4 regions of the Peribacillus sp. YIM B13482 genome follow, and region 4 is predicted to be linked to each of the others. Evidence: predicted binding sites of a transcription regulator. Region 4 holds the regulator's gene; each other region holds the start of a gene.
What was found. Region 4 encodes LexA, which represses DNA repair genes until DNA is damaged. Its sites were predicted from a motif close to CGAACATATGTTCG; they were not measured.

Region 1 (4,220 bases), on a different contig from region 4:
GTCCTCAATGCATCTGGTTATCACATGAGCATGTGGTATCCTATGATCGCCTGGATTCCAAACATACAACCATCACATTCAGGAATAGACAAACCATCGATATAGAAGTATCATGCAGTTCTTTTGAAAACCAGCTGCACCGGACATCTTTTTTAAAAACGAAACTGATCCAGAGGATTGAGGAAACAAAGAGGAAATCGTTCTATCTGTTCTCCGAGGCAAATGGAGTCAAGGCTTCAGAGGTAATGTCAAAGTATATACCAAGCAATTGAAGGAAGGCGGATCCAGGCTGTGAAAATCGTAACAGTGCTGACTGGAATGTAAAGGATGCAAACGGCATTTAGTCAAAATTAAAGCAAGCCCTTCTCATAAGAGAAGGGCTCTATTATTAATCTTCAAATAACACTTCCATAAATCGTCGATTTCTTTTTAAATTTTTTCAGTCCTTTCTTTAGTAAATGTGATGTTTCCCTCCTACCATGTTCCCTCTTCAAATAATATTATTACCGTTAGTACTTTTATAAAAATAATTAATTCCAGCCCACAATATAGATTACTCCTAAGTTTTCTAAATTGAGGGAGGGTTATTTTAACATCAAATGATTTTACGATTAAACAAAGGAGTATAAGTTTGTGAGTTATTCACTTCACAATATAATAGATAACCTCTATGTTTCACAAAGGTCTTTTTATACATAATGATAGAGATTATATTGATTTGCCGTTTTATTCATCTGCCGTGACCAAAGTAAGGTAAAGGATAACGTTTTCATTTGTCTCTAATATAGACTTATAACAATCTTTTGCAAAAACGTTTTGCTGACTCTAAAATGATAGTGTTGGGGAATAGTTTTATTAAATGTACAGAATAAGATGTGAGTAAAATACCGATTAAATATGAGCATACGAGCCCGGCCTATTATTCGTTAAGACTGTGTCCTCGAAAATGTTTGTCATAATCAGTAAGCAGCTAAATGTGCAAACGGTTTATGACAATAGTTGAGGGTAGTGAGCCTTATCGATCTTGGTCATGATAAATTGACTCACTCATCTATAAGAAGCAGGAAAGAAGAGATGCGTTTTTTAATGGTCATACTTTCCCTACACCCCAATGCATCTATATCATTAACAGATAATCATACATGGAGGATGGCAGCATAGGGATAAGCCGCTAAATATCCCTAGCATGGTGACTTTTTTCGAAAAAGTAATAACATAACAAGTCTTCCGTTTTATTCCGAAGGCGGGGATTGAAATAATTATGATGTTCTTCATATCCTTTATATAAAAAACAATACATCGTGAAGGATTCATCACGTTTGATTTCACTTACTTTAATATTCTCCTTGCGCAAATAGCGCCGTACCTCGGCAAGATCGTCCTGAACGACTTTTAATATATGCTCGACTAGTTCCGAATAGGGCCTTTTTAATTTAAACGGACTAATTTCGATGACCTTGAGATCCCGGTTTAAGACTGTAATAACCATAGGGAGGTAGATGGCTTTTTCAATCATATTTCGGTCATCTTCTGGAATGCGGGTCATCATGACCGCTCCTTTCTAAAAAAGCACGTTTTTAATATTAATATGTATATCTTGTGAAAAATAGAACGTTTGTTCCCGTTTGTTTATCCTAATGTATTTTCAGTTTATATGCAAGAAGTTTTGAGAAATGATGAAATTTTTGTTAACAAGATTATGTTTTCCTGAGATAGGGAAAGTATGAAGATATATGGATAATAATTCTTGCAATTTCAGGGGAAAGTGATATATCTAAAGTAAACGGTTTTTAATAAGTTTATGCTGCTTTGATAGTAGCATGTCGAGGGAGATAATTATGGATTTGGATACTATACGTGAGTGGTTTACACTTGATAATATATCGGCGCTCATTCAGCAATATCGCTCATTCGGTCCAATTCCCGGAATCTTACTGCCGATGTTGGAAGCTTTTTTGCCCTTTTTACCCTTAGTGGTGTTCGTGCTTGCAAATGCAACGGCTTTTGGTCTCTGGTGGGGATTTTTATTTTCTTGGATTGGTGCAGTAGCGGGGTCTTTTTTGATCTTTTTAGTTATTAGAAGATATGGTCAAATGAGGTTTTTTCGATTTTTGCAAAAACATAAGCAGGTGCAGAGGTTGATGGTTTGGGTGGAAAGCCATGGATTCGGTCCTTTGTTCATACTGCTCTGCTTCCCTTTTACACCGTCGGCCATCGTGAATATCGTGGCAGGACTTTCAAAGGTAAGTCCCTTGCAATATGGACTTGCAGTCGTTGGAGGGAAAGCGGTGATGATTTTTACGATCAGCTTCGTAGGTTACGATTTGGTATCCTTAATACATAAGCCTGTACGTACGATCATTATTGGGATTGTCATCTTTATCCTATGGTATGTGGGAAAAAGACTGGAAGTCCGATTAAATAAAAGCATGAAGAGAGAAGAAGGACAATAAATTAGTATATAAATGTAGTAGGGGTTGAACCAGATGGAAAAAACAAACAAGAATTCTTTGTCCGATTGGATAAAAGCAGCCATGATAGCTTTTGTTATTTACATCTTAATCCGTACATTTTTCTTTTCAAGCTATGATGTTGAAGGGGATTCGATGCAGCCGACTCTTGAAGACGGTAATAAACTTGTCGTGAATAAAATCCATTATCAGATTCAAGATATCAACCGTTTTGACATTATAGTTTTTCATGCGAATGCACAGGAAGATTATGTTAAGCGAGTTATAGGGATTGCAGGTGACCGCATTCGTTATAAAGATGATTGGCTTTACGTAAATGGTGAGAAAGTGGATGAGCCTTATCTTGAGAAATACAAGGAAGGTTTCCCGGGACAGGATTTTACGGGCGATTTTACATTAAAGGAATTGACGGGCATGACAACAGTCCCGGAGGGCAAGCTTTTTGTCATGGGTGACAATCGCCTTGAAAGTGCGGACAGCCGTCACTTTGGTTACATACCAGTTGAAAATGTTGTCGGTAAAGTCGATGTTCGATATTGGCCGATCAAAGAGTTCAATTATAAATTTACAGGTGAATGATTGAGGAAGCCCGAAAATTATCAGGGCTTTTTCTTTTGGAGGAAACGCGAACGTACGGTTGGTGTTTTTTAAAGGGAAACGGTAAAATAATAGAATGTAAATCTAATTGGAAACAGAAACCTAGTCAAAAAGACGAAAGTATTTCTGGTATGATGGATCTAGATATTATGTTGTATAAGGGGGAAAAGAGATGTCACTCCGTTTTTTACTGGGAAGATCGGGTGCAGGGAAAACTTCGAATATATTGGGCGAAATTCGCACCAAATTGGCAGAAAATCCCGAAGGCAATCCAATTATCTACCTCGTTCCTGATCAGATGACGTTTCTATCTGAATATAAATTAATTAAAACACCAGGCCTTGCCGGAATGATCCGTACACAGGTTTTCAGTTTTAGCAGGCTTGCTTGGCGCGTTCTTCAGGAAACTGGGGGAATGAGCCGGCTCCATTTGGACAGCGTTGGCGTTAATATGTTGATAAGGAAAATCATGGAGGATAAAAAAGAAGAGTTAAAGATGTTTCGTCGATCTGCTGATAAGCAGGGGTTCATTGCACAGATGGAGCTTATGCTGGCTGAGTTCAAGCAGTATTGCATCAAACCGGATGACATTCAAAACTATTTGACCGAAACATCACCCTCCGGCAGCGGCATACAGGATAAACTTCATGACCTTGAATTGGTCTATCAGGCGTTTGAGGATGAAATGGTTGGCAAATATTTAGATTCCGAAGACTATTTCACTTTGCTTATCGAGAAAATGTCTGAGTCTTCATATATAAGGAATGCGGATATCTATATCGATGGTTTTTATAGCTTGACGCCACAGGAATTGTTGATTGTGGAAGAAATGATGAAGCTGTGCAGGAGTGTAACGGTCTCGCTGACGTTAGATCAGCCCTACAGACAATATGCTCCGGATGATTTGCAATTGTTCAGGCAAACGGGAAATCTTTATCATAACCTTTATCAGGCTGGATTGAGGAACGGTATACCCATTTCAGAAGATCGAATCTTAAAAGGGTCGGAAAGGTTTGGAAAGAGTCCCGGCCTGAATCATCTGGAAACTTACTTTGCCATTCGTCCTGCACGGACGTTTGGGCAGTCACCTGATGTAACGATTGCCCAGGCAGTTAACCGCAGAGCTGAGATTGAAGGAGTTGCCCGGGACAT
Region 2 (4,220 bases), on a different contig from region 4:
TTTAAGATTTGATTCGGACTTTTTAATTGAAAGCTGTTCGCTTCCGGAACAAAGTCTATTTTCATGACTTCATCCAGAAAAATCATTTTTGATTTCTCAACATATAGGGGAATTCCGTTCGTTTCCGCTTTTTCGGTACCTTCTTCAGGTTCGTTGACCAGCCATAGCGCGGTCACACCACTTACCACGCAGCCACAGCCATCAGTATCATATTTCAACTGTAAATATCCTTCTTTTCCCTGAACCTTATCGGCTATTTTCTCAGCGGCTCTTTCCGTCCATTCAATATACATGATCCATGCCTCCCGATATCTTTGCATTCCCCTATTATAAACGATAAAAATGTTTCTGTTAATGATACTGCTTCCTTCTGCAAGATCGCCCAGATTATCTTTTGCCCCGATGATCCCCTTTCACCAAGAAGAAAATACATTAAAAAGAACCGATATCGTTTCGAATATGAAAGGCTGTCCCTCGAGAACAGTCCTTCCGCTCATCATTCCATTATCCTTACATCCGCTATATCGGAAAGCTTGATATAGTGAGCCTGCTGAAAGCGATCGACGATATGAAGCTTTTGGGTGAGCTCATTATAATAATGGATCCTGCCGATTAACAGCTGATACCGGTTTCCTTCATAATGAGCGATCGTGACATCCTTTCTTTCCTCCATCGCTTCCCCCATTACCACATTCATTTCTTCCAGTTGCTGCTCATCAAGGATGCGCTTCGTTTCATGGCCATCCTCCACCACCCAATCCCGGAGCATCTTCACATGCTCCGGCAACATCATCGATGTCCATTTGATACGGCCGCGATCACGAATCATTCTTTTCCCTCCCTTCAAAGTCGACCTTACGCCTTATGCCCACCAAGCAGCCTGCTTCGGTAAACGGCTGTACCCGCTTCCGTATACGAAACTGCACGCAATAACGATTTGGGTCCATATTTATGGCGGATTCGATCAACCGTGTAACTCAATTCCCGCTTTTTCCAGCGCGAAGCATCAAATAAAGTCAGCTGCATTTCGTTATCATCCACAATATTCGAGAGTGTGACCGCTATGCTCCGAACCGTTTTTTGCTTATAGTTCTCATGAAAAAGCTCCAGGCAAACTTTATATAACTCCATCGTAATGTTAGTCGGTTCACTAATCGAACGCGAACGATGGAAACCTCCGCCAAACTCATCCTTGCTGTAACCAATGCTTAAGCTGACCGTCCTTCCTGCCTTGCGGTGGGTACGTGCCCTTCTTCCAACCTCTTCGCAAATTTCCAGCATGACCTGCTTGACCTCATGCTCCTCCTTATAATCCCTTAGCAGGATTTGACTTTTGCCAAAGCTGACTTGCCCTTCGATGATTGTTGCCCCCATATCCGATAAATCGATTCCCCACGCATGGTGGTAAAGCTGATTGCCCATAATTCCGAACTTCGCTTCAAGTAATTCAAGATCATAATTGGCAAGCTGCCCGACCGTGAATATGCCCATTCCATGAAGGGTTTTTTCTACGCGCCTGCCGATTCCCCACATTTCACGAAGCGGGGCAATCGGCCAAAGTTTGTTCGGCACATCCTCATACTTCCATTCCGCAATCCCTTTATGCTTGGCTTCCAAATCAAGGCAAAGTTTTGCCATAAGCATGTTCGGACCAATTCCAATGGCACAGGGGAGCTGTAATTCCCGTTCGATTTCATCTTTTATCTTTTCAGCTATCACCTGGGCATCTCCCCATAAAGAAGCGGCACCATCGACTTTCACAAAACTTTCGTCCACACTATACACGTGAATCGCTTCTTTGGGCACATAACGGTTGAACAAGCGGGTGATTTCCGTCGAGACCCTTAAATAGGTCGCCATTTTGGGTTCAACGACGACAATCCTTGGATCATTCGGAATCTCAAACCTCCGCGAACCTGTCTTGATGCCAAATTCCTTCTTCATCTTTGGGGAAGCCGCAAGCACAACGCTCCCCGTCCTCTTCAAATCACCAACCACCGCCAGATAACAATCGAGTGGGTCCAGACCAAGCATGACCGCTGAACAGCTTGCATAAAAACTTTTCATATCGATACACATAATTGATTGTTTCGGCATTGTCCCATAATCCATCATTTCTTCACCCTAACAAGAATATACGTTCGCTTTTATTATATTCATAACTTTAACCGAATATACGTTCTTGTTCAATGGAAGTTTTCATACAATTTTCTACTTTTTAATGCAATTTCCTTCAAAAATATAACGAACCCTAAAAACGGATTAAATACCAATTTTAAACTGATTATCCATATAGTTTTTTTAAAAACAGATCAATTAGGAGCTTGAATAATCTAGAATGAGTCAAAAGGCATAGTTTTTTAAATTCCCCTCACTGCTTTCAACAGTCTTTCGTCCATTTAATTTTAGTCTTACTACTCATTTTTTGTAATGAAACTGTAACCAAAATTATGTCTAATTGTCATAATGGTATTGTAGGATAATATTGTTAAGAATAAAAGAGAGATAGATAGAGAGGAAATGAACATTATGAAGAAATGGATCGCTTCAGCTGCTGTTGCATCTGCCATGATGCTAACCCCACTGCAAGCCTTTGCAAATATCGGAGATCAAACCCTCAGACCCGGAATGACACATAGCGATGTCAAACAACTACAACAACTTTTAAAAACCAAAGGTTATTTCACATATTCAGGTTCACTGACTACATATTACGGCACGTATTCCACATCTGCAGTAAAAAAATTCCAAAAAGCTAAAGGATTAACTGCCGACGGAATTGCTGGCCGAGGCACATTTAATGCGCTTGGTGTTTATAATGTCAATAATACAAGCCTAATCAGCTATGCAAAAACCTTAATCGGCAAGCCCTACAAATGGGGCGGGACAACACCAACTGGATTCGACTGTTCAGGCTACATTTATTATGTATTCCAGAAATCACAAGGAATTACCTTACCACGTACAACATCATTGCTCTATTCAAATACAGGGTTAAAAGTATCTTCACCATCTAAAGGTGATCTTGTATTCTTTGATACTTCTTCTGGAAGAACAGGAGTATCACATGTTGGGATCTATATCGGAAATGGTCAATTCATTAGTGCTACATCTTCAAAAGGAATAGCCATCGCGGATATGGATAATTCTTATTGGAAACCAAAGTATTTAGGTGCGAAAACTTTATAAAATCCAGGACGTGAGCTCATTCTTGTGAGCGGATTCCCATAAAATAACCGGACAGAATTCATAAATGATTCAGTCCGGTTTATTCATTTCTTTTATTTTATATATAGTATTTCATCCGTTAAATCCTCAACCGTCACCATGAATGAAGAATCTAAGTTGGAACGATTCATCATTTCGATATTATATACATGTTCTGAGGGCAAATGGCTGACCTCGAGAATCATGAATCGCTGACTTTCCGCTTTGCTGACATGATCGATGGCAGCAGTGACCGCCCTTTGTTCGGCTAAGCTTTTTGCATCCGTCAAAACAAGAATCAATTCCGCTTCCGCTTTCCCAGGAAATGTTTTCTTGACCCCGCCCCGGTGCCATGGTTTCACTTTCATCCCGATTTCCAGGTCAGCATAATCGAGATCATTCCCATGTTGATCTTGAATATATGTATCATTGGTCACCTTGTAGTACGTCCCTTTAACCAAAATCCTTTTATCGTCAAGATCCGTAATGAAACCTTTTTCCCCCTTATCAATGGCCTCATGCATATTCCTATCAGAAGATTGACAGCTAGCCAGAATAAAGGCAACAATTATATATATATAAAGGTTTACGATCATCTTCATGAAAATCCCTCCTAAAAAATAGACGGTTTTCCTAATGAAACGGTTACCAATTTATTCAAATTTTTTTCAAACAAAGGGGGAATGTCATTGGACATTCCCCTTTTGTTTTATCTATTGCTGACCTTATTCGCCTTGTAGCGCTATAGAAAGTCTGGCCTACTTTTTGAAGAATGCTTTTTTCCCTAAAGATTCGGTGATCTTTGGAAACATGTTATACCATTTCCCAGCTAAATTCATCCAGCCAGGGAGATTGATTTCCCTCTTATTGGTCAGCATCGCTGCTACGATTTTGGTCGCGACATCTTCAGGGTTAAGCATGAATTTTTCAACATTCTTTAAATATGTCCCTGATTCATCCGCAATGTTAAAGAAATTCGTTTCTATGGGCCCAGGATTGACGGTGGTCACAAA
Region 3 (4,220 bases), on a different contig from region 4:
GATGTTCACTGAACAGCAGCTCTTCTTCACCCATAACGTCAATGATGACCTTGCCTTCGCCAAGCTTCAAAGCACTTTCCAGTGAATCTGCCAGCCGCGCCATGACACCCTCTTTAATGACGATCCGGTCTATTATGACTTCAATCGAATGTTTTTTATTTTTTTCGAGAGTGATCTCATCACTAAGATCATGCATTTCCCCGTTCACACGAACTCGGACATATCCTTGTTTCTTAACTTCCTCCAAAACCTTTGCATGTGTCCCTTTTCTGCCTGAGACAAGCGGTGCCAATACCTGGAGCTTGGTTCGCTCAGGGTAATCAAGGATGCGGTCCACCATTTGCTCAATCGTTTGTGAGGTGATTTCAATATTATGGATCGGACAGGTCGGCCTGCCCACCCGTGCATATAACAGCCTTAAATAATCATAGATTTCCGTAACAGTCCCCACGGTTGAACGAGGATTTCGACTGGTCGTTTTCTGGTCTATGGAAATGGCTGGTGACAAACCTTCAATCGCATCGACATCCGGTTTATCCACTTGGCCCAAAAATTGACGCGCATAAGCGGACAATGATTCCACATAACGCCTTTGCCCTTCTGCATAAATCGTGTCAAAGGCCAAGGAAGACTTTCCAGATCCGGATAATCCGGTTAGCACAACAAGTTTGTCTCTCGGTATCGTGATATCAATATTCTTTAAATTGTTGGCCCTGGCGCCTTTTATCACAATTTTATCCATTGCCATGTTTCGTCACCCTTCCGCTTTTAACTCTAGTAATAAATCACGTAGCTCGGCAGCTCGCTCGAAGTCCAGTGCCTTAGCAGCTTCCTTCATTTCTTTTTCCATGCTTGCCATCACTTTAACACGCTCTTTTTTAGGGAGCTTCGCGAGGCTTGGTGCAAGATCTTCTTTATACGCTTCTCCTTCTTCGGCTACATGTGTGGCCCTGATGGAGTCTCGGATATCCTTTTGAATGGTTTGAGGCATTATTCCATGCTCTTTATTATAATTTTCCTGTATTTCACGGCGCCGCCTCGTTTCATTGATGGCAAGTTCCATCGAATTCGTGATGCGGTCTGCATACATGATAACGTGGCCGTTTGCATTACGGGCTGCACGGCCCATCGTTTGAATAAGCGAACGTTCCGAGCGAAGGAACCCTTCTTTATCGGCATCCAGAATGGTCACTAATGACACTTCCGGAATATCCAGGCCTTCCCTTAATAGATTGATTCCGACAAGTACATCATATTTGCCCATTCGCAGTTCCCGGATGATTTCTATCCTGTCTAAGGTCTTCACTTCCGAATGGAGGTATTGGACCTTGATGCCAATTTCCTTTAAATAATCAGTTAAATCTTCAGACATCTTTTTCGTTAAGGTCGTAATGAGGACACGTTCGTTCTTTTTGACCCGCTCCTGTATTTCACCGATCAAGTCATCTATCTGTCCTTCAATTGGCCGCACTTCAATCGTTGGATCCAGCAATCCGGTTGGACGGATGATCTGCTGAACCATTTCTGGCGTATGTTCGAGTTCATATGGTCCCGGAGTTGCCGAAACGAATATGGATTGATGGACCTTTTTTTCGAATTCTTCAAATCTTAGAGGGCGGTTATCTTTTGCAGACGGCAGACGGAAGCCATGATCGACAAGCACTTGCTTTCGTGCCTGATCTCCATTGAACATGCCCCGGATTTGCGAAAGGGTAACGTGTGATTCATCCACGACCAATAGGAAGTCCTCTGGAAAGTAATCCATTAAAGTGTAAGGTGTCGCACCTGATGGGCGAAGCGTTAGATGGCGGGAATAGTTCTCTATCCCTGAACAAAAGCCCATTTCCCGCATCATTTCCAAATCATAACGGGTCCGCTGCTCCAAGCGCTGTGCTTCAAGAAGTTTTTCATCTTCCCTTAATTCCTTTAATCTCTCTTCCAGTTCCATGTCGATATTCTGAATGGCTATCCTCATTTTCTCTTCTCGGGTCACGAAATGGGAAGCTGGGAAAATAGCGATATGTTCGCGTTCACCTGTGATTTCACCAGTCAGGGCATCGACTTCACGGATACGGTCTATCTCATCTCCGAAAAACTCGACCCGTACACAATGTTCATCGCGTGATGCCGGGAAAATTTCAACCACGTCACCGCGAACGCGGAAAGTTCCCCGTTGAAAAGCGATATCATTCCGCTCATATTGAATATCCACGAGCCTGTGGAGCAAGGCATTTCGGTCTATTTCCATGCCTGTACGGAGAGAAACAACCATCTCCCTGTACTCTTCCGGAGAACCCAGCCCATATATGCACGAAACACTGGCAATGATGATGACATCTTTCCTTTCGAACAATGACGAGGTTGCCGAGTGACGCAGTTTATCGATTTCATCATTGATGCTTGCATCTTTTTCGATGAATGTATCAGTGGAGGGAACATAAGCTTCTGGCTGGTAGTAATCATAATAGCTGACGAAGTATTCAACGGCATTATTAGGGAAAAACTCTTTGAACTCACTGTAAAGCTGCCCTGCCAACGTTTTATTGTGGGCAATGACAAGTGTCGGTTTATTGATTTGTTGAATAACATTCGAAACGGTAAACGTTTTCCCTGTCCCCGTTGCCCCCAATAATGTCTGCATTTCCTTTCCCTCTTTAATGCCTTTGACAAGCATTTCAATTGCTGCAGGTTGATCTCCTTGAGGAGAGTATTTTGAGACTAACTCAAACTTATCCTTCACCAAGCATAGCCTCCTATTGAAATATTTTTATATGAAAACGGGACATGAGCATATCCCTTCTATTTATTCCGGTTTAAGAAAGTATATATACTCATTCTACCACAATAGCCTCAAAACAAACCAGCAATAAGCGAACATCCATTCTACTTTTTGGTTTTATGGACTCATGGTTTGTTGAGGGAAATGGAAAGTTTTTAGAAAAAAAAAGCACCTTTGATGTCAGGCGCTCTTGGATGTTCGTTTCATCATTCTTTTTGATAACCAAAATCCCACTGTAAGGGATAAGGCATCAACGATGATCAATAAGTTTGTATGCGTATAACCTTTATATGCAGAAGCTGTAATCAAGGCAACAGTTAAAACAAGGCCCACGACATTGTTATAGGTGACTCTTGAAAATAGCATGACAAGTAGACAAGGAAAGAAAAGGGCAGAAAGAATTTTAATCATTTTTTCATCTCCTTTATAAGAGAAAAATAGAGTAGTTTCAGTTTAAATGATTATGAAGTTTTTTGCCAATTAATTTCCCACTAGTTTTTCAAAAGCATCCTTAGAAGATCGTTCCACCCACCCATCCATCAATTATGCCCATAAAAAAAAGAGGCAAACCCCTTTTAAAGGGATGTTTGCTTCTTTTCAGACCAATCAATATGGATCGGCTTCATGTCCTTTTCTAACTGCGGCCTCCGGGTTATCCGTTCCACCCAGAGGTTTTGAAGATTGCGTATGTTCAGAAGCCGAGGCTAATCCCTCTTTCAATCTGCGGCCATACTCTTCATCAGCCTCTTCAGCGAGGGCAATCATTTTTACCTGAATGCGCTTGTCGGCAGGAGCCAATGCCGACACTAAATTGGAGATTAAATCATCTTTTTCCCAATCTTCGAATTCACGGAATGTTTCACCGGCCTGCTTCGTATTGCTTTGGCGATCGATTGTCTCACGGACAAGTTTCCCTTCTACCATAGGTGTATACTCCTTGCCCGTCTGTTCAGCTTCTTTCAAACCGCCAACTGTTGATGGTTCGTAGTTGATGTGGGGGCTTTGGTTCCCCCTGCCAACTTCATATTGCATCTGTCCGCCAGTCTGATTCGTAGCTGTCCGTTTCTTTGGAGCATTAATCGGCAATTGCAGGTAATTCGCGCCAACACGGTGACGCTGTGTATCGGAATAAGAAAAAGTACGTCCCTGTAACATCTTGTCATCCGAGAAGTCCAATCCATCCACTAGGACACCCGTGCCGAATGCAGCCTGTTCCACTTCAGTGAAATAGTCTTCCGGATTCTTATCCAATACCATCGTACCGACATGCAGCCATGGGAATTCATCTTTCGGCCAGATCTTTGTATCGTCCAGCGGGTCAAAATCCAATTCAGGATGATCGTCATCACTCATGATCTGTACGTTTAGATCCCATTCCGGGTAGTCCCCACGTTCGATCGCTTCATATAAATCCTGTGTGGCATGATTGAAATTCGTAGCT
Region 4 (4,220 bases):
GATTTCTCCATCTAATAAAAAGTATAGACCTTCCTTAAAAGTTCAATCTGCAAAAAATCAAACTTCCTTTTTTAATGGTGCAACCATACAAACATTTAATAGGAATAAACTTGAAATTGGTGACTGGAGAGTGCGAATGAAGACTAAATCACCAAAAGATGCATACCTTTTCACGGCACAATTTAACGAAAAGAATCCGATTACATTAAGTATGGCTGGAAAAGTTAAGCAAAAAGATGCTAAATTTATCATTAAGAATCCGATGAATGATAAAAAAAGGCCAATCAGCACAACATTTCTGGTTCATCTAATAGATGAAAGCGGTAAAGAAATTAGTGGAAAAAGCACAATTCAGGAAATGGATACCGAAAATTTTTCGGGTACCCTTCCAGAAGTGCCTAAATCAGGTGTTTATAATGTAACAATTGACGTCAAGGAAAAAAGCGTGAATGGTCCTGAAAGAACCCGTACGCTGATTCGTTCGGTCTATATTGAAAAGTAGTGGAACTTACCAAAAAATCCCCTCTCTTAATTGAGAGGTTTTTTTAGGTTGAAATGTGAAGGTGTGAATTGGTTTTATTTACTTTTACTTTGGGCTATGTTGATTCAGCTAAGTAAAAAGCTATGCCGTAATTGCCATAAAGGAATGAATATTGGATTGTTCGATGGGAATATAAGCTAGTTTGGTATCCTGGCAAGAACAAGATTGATGACCCTAGGCGTGTGCTATCATGTATAGTTCAATCCTACTTTTGATAAGATTCTCTATAAGACAAAATACTAGTTTTGAGAGCAGCATAGTTGCCTATGCTTGCATAGCCATAAAACCAGCCCATGAAAATTCCTGCAACTAAATGGTGTCGATGGCTGATGAAAATGGAAATGAATAAGCCTAGAACCAAAGCGATGGCAGGGATGAATTTTGGAGGAATTGGAAACATGACCTTAATAAGTTGAGTAAGTGTCATGATGGTAGGGATGGCTATCACTGCATCCCAAAAGTTTGTATGGATAGTTGGGAAGTCCATAATGTCACCACCTTAGAAGTTTTCACAATTAATTTTTACCATTTACAAAGGATTTATACCATATTAATTAATGCAATATAAACGATTGATCAATGAAAGTTGATACAACAAGTTTCGAAGACTTTCAGAGTTCAATGTGAAGCCGCTCAGTGTATGCTTGCTCTTTTTTGATCATAGTGAAGACAATTAACCAAATATCAGTACCTTTTTTGCTGGACATGCTTGTAACCCTTTTCATGGTTTAGAATATGATATGAATGAAGATAACCAGTTAAGAAAGTGAGCCCTAATAATGGAGGTTCTAATGAGCAAGGAAACGTTTATTAAGGAAATTGCTCCATATGCCCTGAAAATTCAAAAGGAATTTAAAATTTTGCCTTCTGCGATCATTGCACAAGCTTGTTTGGAGAGTGGATATGGGACAAGCTTTTTAGCAAATCAAGGAAAGAATATATTCGGTACAAAAGGTGATTTTAAGGGCGAGTCAGTCATTATACAAACAATTGAATACGTCAACGGTGCACCCGTTCAAGTATGGAACAAATTCAGAAAATACCCAACATGGGAAGAAAGTCTAAGAGATCTTGCCAATCTATATGTAAAGGGAACTTCATGGAATAGAAGTTTGTATACAGCCGTCATTGGAGAACAAGATTACAAAAAAGCACTCAAAGCGATATTCGATGCGGGTTACGCCTCGGATCCGAAATATATAGAAAAACTGGCGAACCTAATCGAAACAAGCGATTTAACTAAATATGATGAAAGCATCGAAGAGGTCTATCATATCGTCAAAAAAGGGGATTCCGTATCTGCGCTTGCAAAAGCATATGGTTCTACGCAAATGCAGATTCAACAGTGGAATGGATTGGTCGATCTTAACCTTATTAAAGTGAACCAAAGATTAAGAGTGAAATGAACATTTACAGGGAGCGGGGTTTTATCTCGCTCTTTATTAATTTTATGGTTTCATATTTTTCCTAAAGTACATATATCCAGAAAGCGATACTTTGCCTATCAACCGCCATAAATGAATAATGTTTTAATACTCCATGAAAACACGCTTCTATTAAAAAAATATTTCAAACCTAGTCTTCCAAATGCATAATGAGAGAATTTCGGACATAAATTAAACAAACAAAAAAAAGCGCGTTTAGCGCTTTTAATGTATTTGTCTATATAAGCCTATTACTTTTCCAAGTATCGAAACATCTCTTAAAATAATTGGTTCCATATTTGAGTTCTCAGGCTGAAGCCTTATGTAATCCGGTTCCTTAAAGAATCGTTTTACAGTGGCTTCATCATCTTCCGTCATGGCCACGACGATATCTCCATTATTGGCACTGCTTTGTTGTTTCACGATGACATAATCTCCATCATGAATTCCTGCTTCAATCATACTTTCACCCATGATTTCTAGCATGAAAACATGGTCATCATGTGGAACCATGCTTTCGGGAAGCGGAAAGTATTCTTCTATGTTCTCAATTGCAGTTATCGGCATGCCCGCGGTTACTTTACCAAGTAACGGCACGTTCACGACACTAGCTTTGGGGATATTATTCGCTTCCTCCAAGTTTAGTATTTCAATGGCCCTCGGCTTGGTTGGGTCACGTCTTATCAGACCTTTACTTTCCAGGCGGGATAAATGTCCGTGTACTGTTGAACTTGATGCAAGTCCCACTGCTTCGCCAATCTCCCGGACGGAAGGTGGATACCCTTTTTGGCGGACCTCTTCTTTAATGAAATCAAGGATATCTTGCTGCCGTTTTGATAGTTTAGTCATATGTGCACCTCTTCTCCAATGTTCTTTGCCCCATTATAGCATGGCCCCCAATTCTATACAAACATAAGTTCGAATTTAGTTGTTGACTGAAACAAACGTTCGTATTATAATTTTGACATAACATACGAACGAACATTCGCTTTGGAGGGATATTTATGAAAAAAATATACAAAAATTATGTATATACGATTCTGTTAGCTGGATCAGTATTCATCTTTTCAATTTTATTCTCTTGTACATTGGACAATGATCAAAAAAAAGATTTCCTTTCTATAGAAGTAGGTGAAGGCGACACCCTATGGGGAATTGCCGAAAAATATGATGAAGCTGATTTGACAAAAAAAGAATTCATTGGTTGGATAGAAGAGCATAATGGAGTCAGGGCAGATTCGATTAAACCTGGTCAAGTCATTGTCATACCGGTTAAAGGGGAAGAACTTGTTCAGAATTTGGCAAGTCAGCAGTAAGCAGTGAAGGTAGGGTATTATGAAGGCAATAATCTATTGTAGGGTTAGCACAGAAAAAGAGTCACAGGAGACATCATTGGCAAGGCAGGAAGATGAATTAATCAAATTGGCCGAAAAGTTGGATATGGAAGTTGTTTCCATAATAAAGGAGCAGGAAAGTGGTTATGAGTTAAACCGGGATGGCATTTTTGACATGATCGAACTATTTAAAGCCAAAGAAGCCGAAGTTCTATTAATCCAGGACGAAACAAGACTAGGAAGAGGGAATGCCAAAATAGCCCTTTTCCATGTCATCCTTAAAGAAGACGTGAAAATTTATACGCTCTCACACGATGGGGAAATAGAGTTATCGGATTCGGATGCCATGGTCATCCAGATAGTCGGTATTGTAGAGGAATATCAAAGGAAATTACATAACCTAAAAATAAAACGCGGGATGATAAGAGCCGTTGAAAAAGGCTACCGCCCTCAAAACAATCTTCAGAACCAAAGGAATTCTACTGGAAGGGAACGTATGGAAATTCCCATTGAAGAGATTATTAAACTCCGGGCCAATGGATTGACATTTGCAGAAATCGCAGCCACTTTAAGGGGCTTTGGATACAATGTATCCAAAGCTACGGTGAACAGGCGTTTTCTCGAACATCAACTAAATATACAGGAATGTCAATCATAGAACTTGTAATTTCGCTTTTTTTTTAATACCATGACAATATCCGCAGATTACGAAGGAGCGAAATTATGCTATCAAAAGAAAAAATAGCCCGTATTAATGAACTTTCTAAAAAGGCAAAGGCTGAAGGTTTAACGGAAGTCGAGGCGAAAGAGCAAACCCAATTAAGAAGTGAGTATTTAGAAACATTCAGACGGTCCATGTCCGATACGTTGGAGCACGTGAAAGTCGTTGATCCAGAAGGAAATGACGTCACTCCTCAAAAG

Region 1: a site for LexA is predicted at 1,609-1,622, ahead of ACFX4L_RS04020 (YhjD family protein). Genes of this name have one in related genera too.
Region 2: a site for LexA is predicted at 2,170-2,183, ahead of ACFX4L_RS03390 (Y-family DNA polymerase). Genes of this name have one in related genera too.
Region 3: a site for LexA is predicted at 2,872-2,885, ahead of uvrB (excinuclease ABC subunit UvrB). Genes of this name have one in related genera too.

The regions. Positions count from the first base shown of each region.
Region 1 covers NZ_JBHZPF010000004.1:38,063-42,282, forward strand. Annotated here, with positions in the region: gene ACFX4L_RS04015 (competence protein ComK) at 1-272, shown strand, start outside; gene ACFX4L_RS04020 (YhjD family protein) at 1,172-1,546, opposite strand; gene ACFX4L_RS04025 (TVP38/TMEM64 family protein) at 1,839-2,453, shown strand; gene lepB (signal peptidase I) at 2,487-3,050, shown strand; gene addB (helicase-exonuclease AddAB subunit AddB) at 3,241-4,220, shown strand, end outside.
Region 2 covers NZ_JBHZPF010000003.1:92,098-96,317, reverse strand. Annotated here, with positions in the region: gene ACFX4L_RS03400 (iron-sulfur cluster biosynthesis family protein) at 1-293, opposite strand, end outside; gene ACFX4L_RS03395 (YolD-like family protein) at 497-829, opposite strand; gene ACFX4L_RS03390 (Y-family DNA polymerase) at 856-2,115, opposite strand; gene ACFX4L_RS03385 (C40 family peptidase) at 2,530-3,189, shown strand; gene ACFX4L_RS03380 (hypothetical protein) at 3,282-3,809, opposite strand; gene ACFX4L_RS03375 (SDR family NAD(P)-dependent oxidoreductase) at 3,966-4,220, opposite strand, start outside.
Region 3 covers NZ_JBHZPF010000001.1:200,006-204,225, forward strand. Annotated here, with positions in the region: gene uvrA (excinuclease ABC subunit UvrA) at 1-748, opposite strand, end outside; gene uvrB (excinuclease ABC subunit UvrB) at 755-2,740, opposite strand; gene ACFX4L_RS01015 (CsbA family protein) at 2,960-3,190, opposite strand; gene ACFX4L_RS01020 (catalase) at 3,386-4,220, opposite strand, start outside.
Region 4 covers NZ_JBHZPF010000035.1:8,884-13,103, reverse strand. Annotated here, with positions in the region: gene ACFX4L_RS16470 (esterase/lipase family protein) at 1-502, shown strand, start outside; gene ACFX4L_RS16465 (hypothetical protein) at 747-1,028, opposite strand; gene ACFX4L_RS16460 (glucosaminidase domain-containing protein) at 1,333-1,947, shown strand; gene lexA (transcriptional repressor LexA) at 2,191-2,814, opposite strand; gene yneA (cell division suppressor protein YneA) at 2,970-3,281, shown strand; gene ACFX4L_RS16445 (YneB family resolvase-like protein) at 3,301-3,957, shown strand; gene ACFX4L_RS16440 (DUF896 domain-containing protein) at 4,023-4,220, shown strand, end outside.